3 regions of the Paenibacillus sp. FA6 genome follow, and region 2 is predicted to be linked to each of the others. Evidence: riboswitches for the same ligand, from Rfam matches in the RefSeq annotation. Region 2 holds a riboswitch; each other region holds the start of a gene.
The links. Region 2 has a riboswitch for cyclic di-AMP ahead of ACP8HI_RS15950 (TrkH family potassium uptake protein). Riboswitches for the same ligand answer to the same signal wherever they lie in the genome.

Region 1 (4,291 bases), 1.5 Mb from region 2:
AAATTAGTCACACTTTGTGCTGCGCTACTTCATGATGTCGGACACGGACCATTCTCTCATTCTATAGAAGAAGCCTTTCATATGAATCATGAAGAATGGACAGTTCGCATTATTATGGGAGATACGCAAATACATGACATCTTAAGTCAGGTTGAGCCCGGATTTCCAGAAAGGGTTGCCTCTGTTATTGGAAAAACCTACCATAAACCGATTGTTGTCAATCTCGTATCCAGCGCACTTGATGCGGATCGTATGGATTATTTGTTACGTGATGCATACTATACTGGTGTGAATTACGGTACAATCGATGTCGATCGAATTATACGAATGTTAAGACCTCATCAAGGACGAATCGTAGTGAAGGAATCAGGAATGCACGCCGTTGAAGATTATCTTATGGCAAGATACCAGATGTATTGGCAAGTGTATTTCCATCCTGTGACGCGTAGCTCAGAGATCATTCTTAGGCTTATATTTCAACGTGCTAAGGAGTTATATATTAGTGGGTATTATTTTGAATTTATGATGAAGCCATTGGTTAGTTTATTCAAAGATGAAGTGACTGTTGAGCAGTATTTGAAATTAGATGAGGCTCTTATTCAGACTGCATTTATGCAGTGGAGCACGGAGAAGGATCCCATACTTAGCGAGCTTTGTAGTCGATTCATGCATCGCAGACTGTATAAATATGTAGAGTTGGAGCCGCTGGATAGAGATATGATTCATGAGATTCGTGATCAGTTCTATCAAAGCGGACTGGATCCGAAATATGATCTAATTATTGATTCTCCAAGTGATCTTCCTTATGATGTATTTCACTCGGGTGATGAAGCTAGTCAGAAGCAAATCATACTACTAGATCGACAAGGAAAACTAATGGAAATATCTGAAGTGTCGGATATTGTACGGTCCATAAGTGGTCTCCAACGTGGTAAGTTCCGCCTATATTACCCTGAACAGAAGATCGAGGCTGCCTTATCGTCGTTTTCCCCTTCTGTTGCCCGTATTTTCAAAGATAATTGAGGTTCAGAACCAATAGCAGTATTTGTAAAAAAATAAAAGTGAGAGTTCAAAAAGGAGATTTTATAATGATGTTGTTCGACACACATACGCATCTAGACGCCCCACAATTCGACGAAGACCGTGAAGAGGTTATTGCACGGGCAGTTGAAGATGGCGTAGGCAAAATGATCAATATTGGCTTTAACAGGGAGACGATCCCGTCAACGATGGAATTGGCTGAGAAATATGATTTTATCTATGCGGCAGTAGGGTGGCATCCAGTAGATGCGATAACGATGAAAGAGGGAGATATGGAATGGATTGCCTCCCTTTGTAAACATGATAAAGTCGTAGCCATTGGCGAGATCGGATTGGACTATTATTGGGATACATCACCTAAGGATATACAACAACAGGTACTCCGCCAGCAAATTGGACTAGCTCGTGAATTAAAGATGCCGATTGTGATTCATAATCGAGATGCGCATGAAGATATCGTTAGAATTCTGCGCGAGGAAAAGGCAAGTGAGGTTGGGGGTGTAATGCACTCTTTTTCTGGTAGTTGGGAAACTGCAAAAATTTGTCTTGATATGGGATTTCATTTGTCATTTGGTGGTCCGATTACATTCAAGAATGCCAAACAACCAAAAGAGGTATTAGCCCAAGTGCCAATGGACCGATTATTGATCGAAACGGACGCCCCTTATCTTACCCCACATCCATTTCGCGGGAAGAGAAATGAGTCGGCTCATGTGAGACTAGTAGCTGAGGCAGCTGCTCAAATTAAAGGTGTTGAAATCGAGGAAATTGCTCAAATAACCACCAAAAATGCCCTGTATTTATTTGGTATATCGTGAAAGAGTGAGCAAACTAGCTGAAAGAGTGAGATCGGACGACTTAATCATGCCTTATCGTTGTGTAAAGAGCGAATATTACAAAAATTTAACCATTTATTCAGAAATTTGTGGTTGATTGATGCTTTACAACATGCATCGAAACGCGATATCATCTTTTCAGTGATATAAGCTGATCGCAAATCGATAGCTTATTATTTTCTTGAACCAGTCTCGCTAAATCTCCGGACGTTTGGAGAACGGGGGAACCAATATGACCCATCAAGATTGTACGTGGTAAAGGTCATATTTGATTTCTTTTATTGGGTCTTTGGGGTGAATTCAAGGGCAGTCGCCATGAGCGGTTGACCTAAGATCGGGCAACTCTCTTTTGCCCAAACCCGACAGCTAACCTCGTAAGCGCATATGAAGAGAGGCAAACTCGTGCATGTATTTCCATTATTCAGACATGGGAAAGCCACGAAAGAGTTCCTCTAACTCTTTCTTTAGGCTTCTTTTTTGAATAAAGACAAAATTGTCATCATATCCTTATTTATTAGGGGGTGACAATCATGACGAGCAGACCGGTACATGATGCAGGATAGATATTGTTTTAGTATCCTGAACAAATTTAATTATAGTCGCGTCAATTACACATATGGTTTTTTTCAGACGGCGAGGCTATGAAGGAGGATCGGAAAGTGGGCATTTTTAAAGAAGAAACCCATGATTCATCATCATCCAGCATGACTTACGCAACACGTTGGAAGCATGAAAGTTTAAGTAAGATCTCAGTTGCAGCTATTGCCCTTATAGCGATTACCCTGACCGTTCTATTGTTTGTCAGCATTCAAGAACGCAAACAAGTGTATTTAGTGATTGATGGACATGTGAGTGCTGTAGAAACCCATCATGCTATGTTACAGGAAATGCTGAATGAGCAAGCTGTTATGCTAAGACCGGAAGATAAGGTCTCCGTGTCATTGAACAGCTCGCTTAAAGACGGCGATAAAGTTCATATTCAACGTGCTGTCGAGATTAATGTAACAGCCGATGGTCAGTCGGTTACTCGGTTCATTACGCAAGGGACTGTTAAAGATGCTGTTAAGCAACTAGGCATTACTTTGGATGTACACGACAAAGTATTTCCCGAATTGAATACAAAGATCACAGATAAGTTGGACATTAAGGTTGTCCGGATAAACAAACAGATTGTAGAGCGTGTAGAAGCAATCCCCTTTCGAGTCATCAAGACTTCCGATCCAACGATTGTGAAAGGAAACGTCAAGGTGGTACAGAATGGACAGTCTGGGGCAATAGTCCAACAGATCGAGAAAATATATCAAGATGGACAATTTGTAACGATGAGCCTGGTTGGCCAAGTAGTAAAGAGCCAAGTACAGGATCAAATTGTTGCTGTAGGTACGAAGGTAGAGCAGCCCAAGCCGATCGTCTTAGCATCTACGGTGGCAAGTAATAAGACTAGCAAGAAGGCTAAGGTTACGAATGTAAGTAAAGAGAATAATCAAGCTAGCAAGGCTGGCGTTGATTTTAAGTATAAAAAGGTGCTTAAGAATGTGTCTATGACGGCGTACTCTTCAGAAGAACCAGGTATAGGAACACGAACTGCATCAGGCACACGTGTAACGGAAGGTCGTACGATTGCAGTGGATACTAGTGTCATTCCTATGGGATGGTGGGTATACATCGAAGGCATTGGCTTCCGGCGTGCAGAAGATACAGGTGGTGCGATCAAAGGCAACAAGATCGATGTATATTATGACTCATTGCAGAATGCTCGTAATTTCGGTCGTAAGAACGGAAGAACGATATATGTGATCGGGCCCGTTAAGCCTGAACTGAACTAAACTGTTTTACAACAGCTTTCTATTCCTATACTATTAAGGTCATAATGGAAGCCATACTAAAGAAGGGGATTAATCCTCTTCTTTTTGTTGTTGTGATACTAGCCCTGAAGGGAAGAATCGTTATGATCAAAGAAATCATTGTCGTGGAAGGTCGCGATGATACGACAGCAATTAAGAGGGCCGTAGAGGCGGATACGATCGAGACCGGTGGTTCTGCTATTAATGCACGTACGATACAGCGGATTGCATTAGCACAAGAGCGCAGAGGGGTTATTATATTCACTGACCCTGATCATGCAGGTGAACGGATTCGTAAGATCATATCCAACAAAGTAAAGGGCTGTAAGCATGCCTTCATTCCTGAAGCGGATGCGACGCGTAGAGGAGACGTTGGGGTGGAGAATGCATCACCTGAAGCGATCCGACATGCACTAGCTCGAGTACATACCTCTTATGAGGGTTCGCAGAGTATGATTGACATGGAGGATCTGATGCAAGCAGGGCTAATGGTTCACCCTGATGCATCTGCCCGCAGAATGGAAATGGGTAACATACTTGGAATTGGGTATTGTAATGGCAAGCAATTTC
Region 2 (4,291 bases):
AACAGATTGGGAGTAACCAATTGATGTGCAACCCGTATGCCCATATCCCGCTCCGGGTATACGATCCGATCTACTCCAAGTTTCTCAAGCGCTCTCCCATGCAGAACAGATATCGCTTTAGCTATAACCTTAGATACCCCTAATTCCTTTAATATGATCGTCGCAAGAATACTCATTTGGATATCGTCTCCAATAGCTACAATCCCACAATCAAAATTACGAACACCTAGCGATTTCAGTACCTCTTCATCTGAGGCATCAGCTACAACAGCGTACGTGAGTAATTCACTCATATTACTTACAATCTCTTCATTTCTATCAATACCTAGCACTTCATAGTTTAGTGCCATAAGTTCAAGTGCTACTGCCGATCCAAACCGCCCTAACCCAATAACAACAAACTGCTGTTTTTTCATTTTTATCCGCGTACTCCTTTTTCATACTTCAATTTCTTATTTATCCAATGATAACTTTACCCTCAGGATGACGGTATAATTCTTTCCCTTTCTTTGGTCCTAGTGCATAAGCAAGTGTAATCAGCCCTAGACGACCAGCAAACATCGTAAAGATAATAAGTATTTTCCCTGTAAAAGTTAGTTGTGTTGTTAATCCCATCGATAACCCTACCGTACCGAAGGCAGATGTGGTCTCGAATAATATCATTAAGAAACTACTATCTTCTGTCGTGGAGAGTACCATGACTACACCTATGATGAGCAAAAGTGAAAGTAATGTAATCGTCAGAGCTTTGAATATCCGTTCTTGTGCAAGTCGGTAGCGGAACATCACAATATCATCTCGGCCACGTAACATCGCAATAACGGCTCCAATAATGATTGTAAACGTCGTGGTCTTGATCCCACCTCCAGTAGATCCTGGCGAAGCACCAATGAACATAAGTATAACCATGAAAAATTGAGAAGCCTGTCGCATATCTCCAATAGCAATGGTGTTGGCTCCAGCTGTACGTGTCGAAACTGATTGAAAAAAGGAACTGAGAATCTTTCCTCCTCCATGCAACGGTCCCAATGTTTTTGAATTTGAAAATTCGAAAACATATATAATGATCGCTCCGAATAAGATCAGGAATGTTGTCATGGACAGCACAACTTTAGAGTGCAGTGATAATCTTCGTGTTCTTCGAAAATCTACAATATCAGATAACACAATAAATCCAATCCCACCTGACACAATCAGGAACATAACTACAAAATTCACTATAGGGTCATATACTGAACCTGTGAGGCTGTGGAAATTACCGAATAGATCGAAACCAGCATTGTTAAACATAGAAATCGCATGAAAAATTCCAAAGTATAAAGCTTTTCCAAAAGGCATGTCAAATGCCCAACGACTGGTCAACATAATGGCTGCAGTACCTTCTATAACGAATGAGAATAATAATACTTTTCGGATCAAACGTACTATACCTTCCATTGTGTTCTGATTCATCGCTTCTTGCAGTAGTAATCGATCCCGAAGCGAAATCTTCCTTTTTAGAGCAAATGAGAACATCGTCGCCATCGTCATAAATCCAATACCACCCACTTGAATGAGTACAATAATGACAATTTGACCAAATGTACTAAAAAATATTCCTGTATCCTTAACTACCAACCCTGTTACGCAGGTAGCTGATGTAGCGGTAAATAATGCATCAATAAAAGCTAGCGACTTACCTGTTGCATTAGAGATAGGTAACGTAAGTAGCAAAGCTCCTAACATAATAATACTGGCGAAACCCAATACTAGAATTTGCGGAGGGGCTAATCTGATCCAACTCAACTTCAATTTCAATACTTTCACCCCTTTGAAGCCAACAAAAAAAGCACTGGAAATCCAATGCCTCTCGGGTTGGTTCCTGATAGCATATCGCCTACGAGGTTAGCTGACGGATTCGGGCATGCACAGGTTGCCCTATTCGATAAACAAATAACGAAATTCACCCCATTAATACAATGGTTCCCCCGTATTTCATATGAAAATTCGGCGCATTTTTAATTTGCATCACGATTATAATCCTTATTTACAAACTGTACAAAGTTCCTTTTCGTATAAATGATTCAATATAACCTTAAAAGAGCATAAGGAACGTTCTCCAAGGGTCATTCTCTCTGTTTATATGTTATTATCTTCGCTTTTATCATGTTTTCGTATTTTTATCTTACAGTTACTGGATTAACAACTTGAACCTATGCTATGTTTACGTTATTCTAATGGCTATATAAAAATTTGGGAGGGGAATGAATGAATTCTTTAGGGCAACCTTTGAAACTGAAAGCCAACTATAAGGTTTTGGGTATTCTCGCCGCTATCGGTCTGCTTCTATTCATGATTGTGCAAGTTTTTCCTAGTACAGCTTCAGATACATTGGAGCAACAAAGCAGTGATTTAATCAGTAAGGAACGAGCAAGAGAAGTTGCAACACAATATGCTGAATCACAACTTCAACTTCAGGTATTATCTTCTCAAGAAAGTCTCGTCACATACCAATCTCACTCAGAATTATATGGTTATCTTGCCAAAGAGAAACTCGTAAAGAAATATAACGAAACTTTCACAAGTAAATATCCATATGATGTATATCGTGTCCGCTTGGAGGTATTCGATTCAACTAAACCCTTCAATATTGATGTACATATGAACACAGGTGAAGTCGTAGCTTTTGCTCAAGAAAGAGCTCTTACCGCACCGCCAATAGAAATTTCTATGAACCCAAGAGATCAAGAGGCTCTTGCTGCACAATGGCTGAGTAAATCAGGCTATAATCCAAGTGATTTCCACATCGTTCCGAATAAAGAGTCACACCTTACATATGCTGATTCAACTACGATGATCGGTAATGCTGAATTACAGTTTAATTTCACCTTTGGATCTGAGCAAATACTATCCTTCCAACCTTCATTTTCAGTTCCAGAAGAGCATACTTCGTATGTGAACAATGAACATACGAAAGCACTCTGGATGACTTTCCTTGGATACGGGCTTCTGACTCTAGTGCTGGGTATACTCGCTATCGTTTACAGTGCATTAACTAGAAGACATACTTCTTTTGTAAGAGGTATCTTTCTGAGTTCCTTTTATTTCATTGTATCCATGTTGAGCACACTAAATATGTTGCCTGCATTGGAAGCGCAAGGAGTTACAGGACCCAATCTAATCATCGGATTGATCGTACAAGGGGCTCTCACTCTGGTCATGGCTGCGTTACTGTACTTCTCGCTTGTAGGCGGAGATGGCTTATGGAGAAAGGAAGCAGATCTTAATCCGTGGCCACGCTGGAAAGAAACAGGTTATGGACATTATGTACTCCACAGCATGCTCGTTGGGTATTTATGGGCATTAATATTGTTAGGAATACAATCCATTATTTATTTCACTCTTGATCTAACGATCCATAGTTGGTCCACGACAGATGCAACGCAGTCTCCTATCAACATGATCTATCCCTGGATGTTGCCATTATTAGCATGGGTGGCTGGAATTTCCGAGGAAGCTGTTTATCGTTTATTCGGCATAAAGATGATGAAGAAGCTTGTCAAGAATACATTTGTGGCCTGCCTGATTCCATCCATCATCTGGGCATTCGGTCATACGCTTTATCCGATTTACCCCGTCATTTCACGGCCAATAGAGCTTATTATCATCGGACTACTCTTCAGTTTCATCTTTTTACGCTATGGCTATATCGCTGTCATGTTCAGTCATGTTGTGTTTAATAGCATCCTTATGGGGTTCAGCCTATTCACACTAGGTGACACCACGAACATCATAGCTGGAGTTGTTTCTATGATCATGCCATTCATCGTCGCTTACGTCATTTACATTGTTCACTCCATGAAAAAAGAGAAGCCTTATGTTATGACTCCTCCTGAAGTGCTGCAATAATTTGTGAGGCGAGCTTCTCGCCTATCGAGAGAGACCGGAAGTCTTCGACACTGGCCTCTCTTATTTTTTTGAGTGAACCGAAATGCTTCAGCAGAAGCTTACGGCGCTTATCTCCCACGCCTGGAATGGCATCGAGCTGCGAAGTAACCATCGATTTGCCCCTCTGTTCACGGTGAAAGGTAATGGCAAAGCGATGTACCTCATCTTGAATCCTCTGTAAAAGATAGAATTCCTGGCTATCGCGTGGAAGATGAATCGTTTCAGCCGGATCACCTATCATTAGCTGTGAAGTTCTATGCTTCACGTCCTTCACTAGCCCACACACAGGTATAAATAATCCTAATTCATTCTGTAGCACATCCACAGCCACCGAGATTTGCCCTTTTCCACCATCTACAACGAT
Region 3 (4,291 bases), 850 kb from region 2:
TCAGCAGTAATCCGTACTATGATTTCATCGCTGACTACCCGTGTTCCACCGGTTACCGAGTTGAAATCACCCCCAGCTTCCTTGATCACGGGAGCTGATTCGCCCGTGATCGCCGATTCATCCACTGATGCTAATCCTTCAATAACTTCACCATCTCCAGGAATCATCTCTCCCCTTGAGACAATAACGACATCGCCTTTACGTAACTCCGTAGAATTAACAACCTTAATCTCCGAGCCTATACGTTTATTAGCTTTAATTTCCTGCTTACCTTTCTTCAAGGAGTCGGCTTGCGCCTTCCCACGTCCTTCTGCTAGCGATTCAGCGAAGTTAGCGAATAGGACCGTAAATAACAATATCAAGAACACCGTGATATTAAACCCCAGTTGATCTTCGGTTCCGAAATAACTTGGAAATAGAACCATCATCAGTACAACCAATGTCCCCACCTCAACAACAAACATCACGGGATTCTTTATCATAAACATTGGATTCAATTTGATAAAACTCTCTTTAACAGCATGTTTGGCTATTTCACCATTGAACATGCTTTGGCGGTTATTACTCATCGTTCAAGCACCTCGTTCTAATGGAGTGTTAAAAATTCGGCCACAGGGCCCAAGACAATGACCGGAAGAAACGTCAACGCCCCGATCAATAGGACAACACCGAGCAATATTCCAATAAATAGCTTATTATCCGTACGGAATGTACCGATCGTTTCAGCAACAGGTTTCTTAGCACTAAGTGAACCCGCTACTGCAAGCATCGCAATAATCGACATGTAGCGTCCAAAGAACATCACGAGACCGGTCGATACGTTCCAGAATACGTTATTATCCGCAAGCCCTTCGAAACCGGAGCCGTTGTTCGCTGCAGATGAAGTGTATTCATATAAGACCTGGGATAAACCATGGAATCCCGGATTACTTATTGAACCATAGCCCGAAGCGGTCATGAATGAGAGCGCCGTAGGAACTAAGATAATAAACGGATGCACCAGAATAACAAGTGCAATCAACTTCATTTCCCTGGCCTCAATCTTACGTCCTAAGAACTCTGGGGTCCGCCCAACCATTAGCCCACAAATAAAGACAGCTAATATTGCGTACATCAACATGTTAACCAACCCGACACCTTTACCTCCAAATACGACGTTGAGCATCATTCCAGAAAGTGCTGCAAGTCCTCCGAGAGGTGTTAATGTGTCATGCATGTTGTTGACCGATCCCGTTGTCGCAGCCGTTGTAACGGTAGAGAACAATGCCGATTGTGCTATGCCGAACCGAACCTCTTTTCCTTCCATACTACCTTGAGAAGATTCAATACCTAGCGCATTAATCGCAGGGTTTCCGGAATTTTCAGACATATAACTGACGCTTAGAAATACCAAGAACAGAATCATCATGGCTGAGAATATGACCCATCCTTGCTTCTTGTTCCTCGCAAACAGACCAAACATATACGGTAGCGATGCTGATAAAGTCCACATACTTAATATTTCAATAACATTCGTCAGTGGACTTGGATTCTCAAATGGATGAGACGAGTTGACTCCAAAGAATCCACCACCATTTGTTCCAAGATGTTTAATGGACTCCAGTGAAGCGATCGGACCCATAGATATTTGTTGCGCTACCCCTTCAAGCGTTGTTATCGAAGCTGTCGGGTCGAACGTTTGTGGTACTTTTAAGCCAACCAATACGATGGTAACAACAAGTGCTAGTGGTACGTAGATACGAATAATAGCTTTGGTGAAATCCTGAAAAAAGTTACCTAACCCTTCCCCACTCCGGGTAATCCCGCGAATAAATGCGACCGCAATCGCAGCTCCTGACGCTGCCGATGTGAACATCATCATCGTAATAATTGCCATTTGCGTTAAATAAGTCAAACCACTCTCGCCGCTGTAATGCTGCAGATTGGTATTGGTCATAAAACTGATGATTGTGTTAAGGGCGAGCGATGCTTCCATATTCTCGTTACCACTTGGATTTCCTGGCAGGATTCCTTGAAAACGTAGAAGCAAGTAACCAATGGCGACTAACGCCGCATTCGTAGCAATTAAACTCAGTACAACCTGTTTCCAATTCATACTGTCACGATTTCTTAACCCGATGATCTTGAAGATCACATTTTCGATGGAACCGAATATCTTATCCGTCCGATTGGGTTCATTGGAGAATACATGAAACATATAAGTACCCACTGGCTTCACCAGCAACAGTAGTACAACAATCACAATTCCTATTTGCAGTAAGTCCATGCTTAATATCCTCCTTATAGGGATGATTTCTTTGAATGAATATGTGTTTCTAGAATTTCTCAGGATTGACTAACGCATATATAAGGTAAATGAAGATGAGTATGGTTAATGTAAGTACAACAATCATTGTTCCCTTCCCCCTCCATCCACCAACGTTCCGCACCAATGCGTGAACAGTAACAATAATCCGAATCCAACAATTATAGTAATGACCATGTAGACATCCATCATTATGGGATTGCCCCTCTCTCATGTAGATTTTTGATGGTTGATCCTTATTCTATTTTTCAATTAGGAATCCAACGACCACGGACGGCAGATCTGAAGATACAGACAACCAAATTGATCACATCTTCCTTAATTAGGTCCTCTCTTACCTTTTAAAGACAACAAAAAAGAAGCTCAGTGAAAAGTAGCTTTTCCAGAGCTTCTTAGTAAGTCCATGACCAAATAAACTCATGAACCAGCCAGAAGGCGGTTTGCTGCCTCTCCCTGCACGCTTACGAGGTTAGCTGTCGGATTCGGGCGAGGAAGTCGCCCTATTCTCAAGTCACTGGTACAGTACTTAAGAAATTCACCCCATGGACATGTCCGGCGTTTACGCAGCAGACATCTCCGATTGGTTCCCCCGTTTCTGAATTACACAGAATTCAGCGTTCAAGACATTCTTTCAATAAACTTTACATAACGCATTCCTCTCTCAGATTTATGCTTACGAGGTTAGCTGTCGGATTCGAGCCGTGAGAGTCGCTCTACCCAGCAAAGACCGAATTGACCTTGCCAGGATTCACCCCTGCAGCTACCAATTTCCGACTCTCACACCGAAAAAAGGTAACTACTTTTGGTTCCCCCGTTCTCCGCCACAAGGCGAAAACTCAGCGAAATTAATAATTGAATATATTAACAATTTGTATTTCGTTATGAATCATACACCCGCCCCAACCTACTGTAAAGGTGACTCAACCCCTTCCTAGAGCGAAATAAGGAGTGTCTAGACCAATGATAGCGATTAAAAAATCAAATACCTCCTCCCTGCTCATTGATGCTCCCTATATATCGTTTTCTTATAAATACATTAATATATCCCTATTATTCCAATACAAAAAAGGCCCCCACGAAATGGGTGACCTTATCTGAATTTATACCTAACTTCATGACTATCTGGACCCTAACTAATTCAAATAGATTAAGGACTTTCCACCGTAATAGATCCCACATCGGAGGTCAGTGTTATCAATGGTCCACCGCCATTCATATCACTTTCCCCTTTGGGCGCTCCAACGACTCGACCGACATCGCTGCTCACTTTTAAACTATATTGAAGTGTCTCTGCGAGTATTGCCTTGATACTACCGACATCCGTTTTTGCTATGAGAGTGCTCTCGCTATCCATTTGATTAATTCCAAGTTGAAGACTACCTACATCTGACGTTATCTTGGACTCCCCTTGGATTTGAGCACCTTCGATATAAATCGTGCCCACATCACTACGAATATCATAGATCCCCTGTAGATTATGGAGTTTAATTCTGCCCACATCACTTTGGATCTTGTAGCGATTCACTGAATCTGGAAGTTCCACCTTATAATCGATGCTGAATTGTGAGAACCCGTATTCCTTCTTTACCCACTTCCACATATCCGTCTTCTCGTTACCCTTAGGGTGTGTGGTAATCTCCAATTGATCTCCTCGTGTAACTACAGAGATTTCAGTATTGTCGATAATTTCCTGATATTTGGATTCACGTGATGGCTTATTAGGAAATGAGAACGTTGCGCTCACCGTCATCTGATCATCCGTGGTCGCTGTTACCTCGATGCTGCCTACCTCATTTTCCAACAGTAGATCCGATGCAGAACCTATCTCTTGTGTGAGCGATATCTCTTTATGAATACCATCGTTCTTTAATTCCTCAGCCCAATCCGAGATCGAATCCTCAAATTTATTGGTGCATCCAGCCAGTATTATTATCGAAACGACTGCCACCATCATGATTGACCTATGTTTTCCGCGCATATAAAGTA

Region 1: it holds a riboswitch for cyclic di-AMP, as region 2 does, so the genes downstream of both, ACP8HI_RS22325 (ubiquitin-like domain-containing protein) here and ACP8HI_RS15950 (TrkH family potassium uptake protein) in region 2, are expected to answer to the same signal.
Region 3: it holds a riboswitch for cyclic di-AMP, as region 2 does, so the genes downstream of both, kdpF (K(+)-transporting ATPase subunit F) here and ACP8HI_RS15950 (TrkH family potassium uptake protein) in region 2, are expected to answer to the same signal.

Annotation. Positions count from the first base shown of each region.
Region 1 covers NZ_CP188820.1:4,907,966-4,912,256, reverse strand. Annotated here, with positions in the region: gene ACP8HI_RS22335 (HD domain-containing protein) at 1-1,023, shown strand, start outside; gene ACP8HI_RS22330 (TatD family hydrolase) at 1,089-1,859, shown strand; cyclic di-AMP (ydaO/yuaA leader) riboswitch at 2,061-2,273, shown strand; gene ACP8HI_RS22325 (ubiquitin-like domain-containing protein) at 2,537-3,703, shown strand; gene rnmV (ribonuclease M5) at 3,826-4,291, shown strand, end outside.
Region 2 covers NZ_CP188820.1:3,407,861-3,412,151, forward strand. Annotated here, with positions in the region: gene ACP8HI_RS15945 (potassium channel family protein) at 1-416, opposite strand, end outside; gene ACP8HI_RS15950 (TrkH family potassium uptake protein) at 457-1,797, opposite strand; cyclic di-AMP (ydaO/yuaA leader) riboswitch at 1,859-2,002, opposite strand; gene ACP8HI_RS15955 (CPBP family intramembrane glutamic endopeptidase) at 2,248-3,888, shown strand; gene uvrC (excinuclease ABC subunit UvrC) at 3,860-4,291, opposite strand, start outside.
Region 3 covers NZ_CP188820.1:4,254,616-4,258,906, forward strand. Annotated here, with positions in the region: gene kdpB (potassium-transporting ATPase subunit KdpB) at 1-569, opposite strand, end outside; gene kdpA (potassium-transporting ATPase subunit KdpA) at 587-2,266, opposite strand; gene kdpF (K(+)-transporting ATPase subunit F) at 2,316-2,393, opposite strand; cyclic di-AMP (ydaO/yuaA leader) riboswitch at 2,748-2,932, opposite strand; cyclic di-AMP (ydaO/yuaA leader) riboswitch at 2,961-3,157, opposite strand; gene ACP8HI_RS19555 (hypothetical protein) at 3,453-4,283, opposite strand.